DNA from 3 places in the Citrobacter braakii genome. Region 1 is predicted to be linked to each of the others. Evidence: predicted binding sites of a transcription regulator. Region 1 holds the regulator's gene; each other region holds the start of a gene.
What was found. Region 1 encodes CRP, which controls carbon source genes, mostly activating them, when cyclic AMP is high. Its sites were predicted from a motif close to ATGTGANNNNNNTCACAT; they were not measured.
Positions count from the first base shown of each region.

Region 2: a site for CRP is predicted at 1,037-1,054, ahead of garD (galactarate dehydratase). Genes of this name have one in related genera too.
Region 3: a site for CRP is predicted at 1,208-1,225, ahead of GFC06_RS11510 (YfcZ/YiiS family protein). Genes of this name have one in related genera too.

Region 1 covers NZ_CP045771.1:1,368,382-1,370,657, forward strand. Annotated here, with positions in the region: gene GFC06_RS06265 (YccS/YhfK family putative transporter) at 1-650, opposite strand, end outside; gene crp (cAMP-activated global transcriptional regulator CRP) at 702-1,334, opposite strand; gene GFC06_RS06275 (OsmC family protein) at 1,643-2,050, shown strand; gene GFC06_RS06280 (phosphoribulokinase) at 2,144-2,276, opposite strand, start outside.
Region 2 covers NZ_CP045771.1:1,571,475-1,573,750, reverse strand. Annotated here, with positions in the region: gene garP (galactarate/glucarate/glycerate transporter GarP) at 1-770, opposite strand, end outside; gene garD (galactarate dehydratase) at 1,174-2,276, shown strand, end outside.
Region 3 covers NZ_CP045771.1:2,490,147-2,492,422, forward strand. Annotated here, with positions in the region: gene fadL (long-chain fatty acid transporter FadL) at 1-958, opposite strand, end outside; gene GFC06_RS11510 (YfcZ/YiiS family protein) at 1,330-1,614, shown strand; gene fadI (acetyl-CoA C-acyltransferase FadI) at 1,791-2,276, shown strand, end outside.

The DNA.
Region 1 (2,276 bases):
AGCATATGCATTTGCTGGTAGCACTGGGTAATCAGATCCACCGCTTTCTGCTGGCGAACCAGCAGGGGAGGTAGCGCTTTTTCCGGATCGGCATGCTGGGTCAGCAGGCTGTACTTGGCCTCACAGTAATCGGCTAATTCACGGTACAACAAGCTGAGCGATTCACGGAGCGGCTGCTCGCGCCACATCCAGAACCAGAACCAGTTGAACAGGCCGTACCATAACGTGCCCAGCGCATAGATCAGCAACGGTTCCCAGACGGGCATGTTCCCGACCAGGCTTAGCGTGAAAATCGCGGCGATAAGTGAGGCCGGTAACAGTCGGGCATGCAGAGGGCTTAGCTCGGCGGTTACGCCAAGAATCAGCGTCAGTCCGGTGAGGATAAGCGGCAGCGGTATGGCCTGTGCCAGCAGCAACTGCATGATCAGACTGCAACCGGCAAACAAAGACGCGCCAATAGCTAAACGTTTGAAAAAGCGCTTATGCGGGGTATCAAGACCAGCAATGTTGCAGCAGGCAGGGACCAGGGAGAAGAGGAGTCCCAGATGAAGCTGACCGATGATCAGACCAACAGCCACAGGTAAACATAGCACCAGCGTCTGCCGTAGTGCGTAGTTGATCTCTGGGTGGTATATCAGTCTTCGCCACATCGGTGTAAACAAAAGTGGCGCATCACTGAGTAACGCGCCACTTCGATGGGGTTAACGGGTGCCGTAGACGACGATGGTCTTACCGTGTGCGGAGATCAGGTTTTGATCTTCCAGCATCTTCAGAATACGACCAACGGTCTCACGGGAGCAGCCAACGATCTGGCCGATTTCCTGACGGGTGATTTTAATCTGCATGCCGTCCGGGTGGGTCATCGCATCAGGCTGTTTCGCCAGATTCAGCAGAGTCTGCGCGATACGACCCGTTACGTCGAGGAAGGCAAGGTTGCCGACTTTTTCAGACGTGACCTGCAGGCGACGAGCCATCTGTGAAGACAGGCGCATCAGAATATCCGGGTTGACCTGGATTAATTGGCGAAATTTTTTGTAGGAAATTTCAGCGACTTCACATGCGGTTTTGGCACGTACCCAAGCGCTACGTTCCTGACCTTCTTCGAAGAGGCCTAATTCACCAATAAAATCGCCCTGATTCAGATAAGAAAGGATCATTTCTTTCCCTTCTTCATCTTTGATCAGCACTGCCACTGAGCCTTTAACGATGTAATACAACGTTTCCGCTTTTTCACCCTGGTGAATCAGCGTGCTCTTCGATGGGTACTTATGAATATGGCAATGAGACAAGAACCATTCGAGAGTCGGGTCTGTTTGCGGTTTGCCAAGCACCATGCGCGGTTATCCTCTGTTATAAGCTGTCTCCAGAGCCAGAAAACGACGCTGCCTCTGGGTTTGCAAAAATATGCTTCCCGCTACCTGGGAAAGGGGCTGTCAAAAATTAACTGCAGCCTGTAATGTGATGTCCTCTGCATACATGCAGTACGTCAATGTATTACTGTAGCATCCTGACTGTTTTAGCATAGCTTTCGCCGTGTGTCTCCTGGTGTCTCGCTTCAGCATGACGCAGGTCGCCTTCCGTTGCGAGAATTGTTATGTACGCGTAATCTGTCAGGAAAATTGAAACATTGGAGTTACGAAATATGCAAGCGCGTGTAAAGTGGGTTGAGGGGTTAACCTTCCTCGGTGAGTCCGCCTCTGGTCACCAAATTTTGATGGACGGTAACTCCGGTGATAAAGCGCCGAGCCCGATGGAAATGGTATTAATGGCTGCGGGCGGTTGCAGCGCAATTGATGTGGTTTCGATCCTGCAAAAAGGTCGTCAGGATGTGACCAACTGCGAAGTGAAACTGACCTCAGAGCGTCGTGATGAAGCGCCGCGCCTGTTTACCCACATCAACCTGCATTTCATCGTAACGGGTAACGATCTGAAAGATGCGTCCGTTTCGCGCGCAGTCGATCTCTCTGCGGAAAAATATTGCTCCGTGGCGCTGATGCTGGAAAAGGCGGTGAACATTACCCACTCCTATGAAGTGGTTGCTGCTTCGTGATGTCATGCCTGATGGCGTTTCACTTATCAGGCCTACAGGATATAAACGCGTAGGCCGGATAAGGCATCAGCCGCCATCCGGCAAAATAACACCTTACTCTATCTTTTTGCCTTCCATCAGTCGCTGGACCAGCGGCAGCATAATCAATTCCATCGCCAGACCCATTTTCCCGCCCGGAACAACCAACGTATTGATATGGGAAATGAATGATCCCTGCAGCATGGCC
Region 2 (2,276 bases), 200 kb from region 1:
AAAAACACGCCGAGCATCATACGGTTAGTGAGCAACTGCTTGATATAATGCAGTTTAGGACCGCCTGACTTCACATCCCCCGGCTTTTTATGGTCCATATCCACGACTGCGCCGTTTTCAGAGATAAACTTCAGCTCTTCTTGCGACATACGCGGGTGATCGGTTGGGTTATGAATAAACTTTACCCACAGTCCGGTGAGCACAAAACCAATCACGCCCATCACGGTAAAGACGTGTTCCCAGCCCCAGGCGAAGGTCAGCCAGCCCAGCAGCGGCGAAAACAGCGCCAGAGAGAAATACTGTGCGGAGTTAAAAATTGCGGACGCCGTACCGCGCTCTTTCGTCGGGAACCAGGCCGCCACGATACGGGCATTCGCCGGGAAGGACGGCGCTTCCGAGAAGCCCAGCATAAAGCGCATGATGAACATTGAAATACCCGCCCAGGCCAGCGGGAACATGTCTACAAAGCCCTGCAGGAAGGTAAACAGCGACCAGAAGAACAGGCTGTAGGTATAGACTTTCTTTGAACCGAACTTATCCAGCAGCCAGCCGCCGGGGATTTGCATTAACAGGTAAGCCCAGCCGAAAGCGGAGAAAATGTACCCCATTGAGATGGCACTGAGCTGTAACTCTTTCGCCACTTCCGTGCCGGCAATTGACAGCGTTGCACGGTCCGCATAGTTAACGGCTGTAACGATAAATATTATCAGCAATATTAAGTAACGGGTGTGCGTGCCTTTCTTTTTCTCGACAACTGTATCCAGAATCATTCTAATTACCTCGGGTACATTAAATTTTTATTATTATTGGGTAGATATTCCTGGTGATAAATTACTGATAATAAGAACGCATAATAATTTATCAGACGCTATGAAACCGTGATTTAGTATAATCAGCAGCGCAACGTTAATCATTGTGCAAGCGCTCATTAAACATGCGTTATTAAAATAATGTTTTGGGCATATGCACACATGCATGGGCGCTAATGCACACATTTACGTATTGCTACCCCTGGTGGGGCGGCCTTGCTAAGTTTAAGTGATCATCATCACATTCTTGGTGATAAACTCCTGACATTCTTATTTCACGATACCGAATCTTTATTACTTATAATTAGATTCAAAATATAAATATCCACACTATTATCACCACCTTGTTGGAGAATACTGGACAATGGCCGACATCGAAATCAGACAAGAATCGCCAACGGCGTTTTATATTAAAGTTCACGAAACAGATAATGTGGCGATAATTGTCAATGACAATGGTCTGAAAGCTAGGACGCGTTTTCCAGACGGACTGGAACTCATTGAACATATTCCCCAGGGACATAAAGTGGCGCTCCTGGATATTCCTGTTCGCGGCGAAATCGTGCGTTATGGCGAAGTGATAGGCTATGCCGTTCGCGATATCCCACGCGGCAGTTGGATTGATGAATCAATGGTTGAGCTACCCAAGGCCCCGCCGCTGGAGACGCTGCCGCTGGCAACCAAAGTGCCAGAACCGCTGCCGCCTCTTGAAGGTTACACCTTCGAAGGTTATCGCAATGCAGACGGTAGTGTCGGCACCAAGAATCTGCTCGGTATTTCCACCAGTGTGCACTGCGTGGCGGGCGTGGTGGATTATGTGGTGAAAATCATTGAGCGCGATCTGCTGCCAAAATACCCGAACGTTGACGGCGTGGTCGGACTCAATCATCTGTACGGCTGCGGCGTGGCGATTAATGCCCCAGCCGCCATCGTGCCGATTCGTACCATTCACAATATTGCGCTAAACCCGAACTTTGGCGGTGAAGTGATGGTCATTGGCCTCGGCTGCGAAAAACTTCAGCCAGAGCGCCTGCTGGAAGGCACGCACGATGTGAAAAGTATTCCGGTCGGCAGCGCCAGCATCGTCAGCCTGCAGGATGAAAAACACGTTGGCTTTCAATCGATGGTTGCCGATATTTTGCAGGTGGCCGAACGCCATCTGGCAAAACTCAATCAACGCCAGCGTGAGACCTGCCCGGCGTCAGAACTGGTGGTCGGCATGCAGTGCGGCGGCAGCGATGCGTTTTCAGGCGTGACGGCCAACCCGGCGGTCGGTTATGCCTCCGACCTGTTAGTACGCTGCGGCGCCACCGTAATGTTCTCTGAGGTTACCGAAGTGCGCGATGCCATCCATCTTCTGACCCCACGTGCGATTAACGAAGAAGTAGGTAAACGCCTGCTTGAAGAGATGGCCTGGTACGATAACTACCTTGATATGGGCAAAACGGATCGCAGCGCCAACCCTTC
Region 3 (2,276 bases), 1.1 Mb from region 1:
ACAGCGTCTGCCCGTTGGTGCCGGTTGCTTTCAGTTCCTGGAACTGACTCCAACTGGTGTAAGCCATGCTGTAGTGAATAGCCCACTGTGGTGCAACGCGGTTGTAACCCGACAGTTCCCACATTTCCGGTAGGTTAAGCGTCAGAGAACCTGGGACAGTGGCGTTGGTGGTTCCCCAAGGGAACGCCGTGCCTGCGCCAGGTAACGCGTTGGCCTGGGTGCGGATGCCGCTCTTGTAATCGCCATCGAAGTCGATTTTGACTTCAGAACGATACGTTAAACCGTAGCGGTTATTTTTATCCAGCTCGTACAAAATACCAGCGTTCCAGCCGTAACCCCATTCGTCACCTTTCAGGCTGGCAATTTTCTGGCTGACTTTTGGCAATGCAGCAGTTTGTTCACCGGAATAACGCTCAATTTTTGCATCGGCATAGACGGCATTAAAACCAACGCCAAAGCTCCAGCTATCATTCAGACGGTAGGCACCGCTCAGGTTCAGGTTGACCGTTTTAAGATCGGTCTTCCCGCCGTATTCGCCGACGATGTAGTTATCGTTAAATTCGGTTGCCAGGCCATAGTTTGACGTGACAGAAGCCCCCCAACCAAACTGTTCGTTGATCGGCATCACGAAGTGAGCATTGGGAACCCACGCCGTAGGCGCGATGTTGTCCGCATCGGTGCTGCGACCGGTGTATGGCGATTTACCGGAAATATTCACGTCTGGATCGATATACACCGCACCCGCTGAAAAAGTAGGGCGGTCAAACATCATAATCAGCGCCGGGTTACGACTGGCGTTACCTGCATCATCTGCAATAGCGCCTTCACCCGAATATGCCCGGCCAAGGCCAGAGGAAGAAAATTCGTTTAACTGAAAGCCTGCAGACCAGGCCTGTGTGGAGATAATTGCCACTGCGACTGCGAGAGCAGACTTTGTAAACAGGGTTTTCTGGCTCATGACCATAACCTCATTGATTTATTTTTATACAAACAATGTTACATACCGTAACAGGAGCGCGAAGTGTAGGGTCTGAGGTACAACTTAGAAATCAGACCAGTGCCGAGAGTATAGGTCTGACCAGCTGAAATGTTGCAAGTATGTTTATAAATATTTTCAATTCTGATCTCGGAAACGCGATCCAGCTGGCAAAATTGCGGGTATGCACACTCACCTGTTTGGGTGATTTTTGTTTTAGATCATTTTTAAGTGTGATTTCGGTCACTTATCCCATTTCATACAATTAACGACTGGAGAGGCGAATAATGGGAGCGTAAAATATCCCCATCGTTTATCTGGCACCACAGGTGCGAATACAGAGGAAATCTACAATGAGTAAATGCAGTGCTGATGAAACCCCGGTTTGCTGCTGTATGGATGTTGGCACCATCATGGACAACTCCGATTGCACCGCGTCATACAGCCGTGTGTTCGCGAATCGTGCAGAGGCAGAAGAAACGCTGGCCGCTCTGACTGAGAAGGCGCGTGGCGTGGAATCTGAGCCTTGCCAAATCACCTCGACCTTTACTGAAGAGTCTGAAGGTGTGCGTCTGGATATCGACTTTGTTTTTGCCTGTGAAGCTGAAACGCTGATCTTCCAGCTGGGCCTGCGTTAATCCCTTCTTTAAAAGCCCTTGTTACCCGGTAGCAAGGGCTTTTTCGTCACTGTCAGTGATTATTCACTGTGTCATAGCTCCCACTTTCTTTTCTCCCTGCTTGGCTAAATGTAAAAAATTGGTTAAGACTGTGATCAGGTCAGACCACTTATTTTTATTTTTTACAGGGGAGTGTTATGAGTCAGGCTTTACCGCTGGTTACCCGCCAGGGCGATCGCATCGCCATCGTAAGCGGATTGCGTACGCCATTTGCCCGCCAGGCAACCGCGTTTCATGGCATTCCCGCCGTAGATTTGGGGAAAATGGTCGTTGGCGAGCTGCTGGCGCGCAGCGAAATTTCTGCTGATGTGATTGAGCAACTGGTCTTTGGCCAGGTGGTGCAAATGCCCGAAGCCCCAAATATTGCTCGTGAAATCGTGCTGGGAACCGGGATGAATGTGCACACCGATGCCTACAGCGTAAGCCGAGCCTGCGCCACCAGTTTCCAGGCGGTGGCGAATGTCGCGGAAAGCCTGATGGCGGGGACTATTCGCGCAGGAATTGCCGGCGGTGCGGACTCCTCGTCAGTTCTGCCTATTGGCGTTAGCAAAAAGTTGGCGCGGGTGCTGGTGGATGTCAATAAGGCCCGGACCACCGGTCAGCGTCTTAAACTTTTCTCCCGA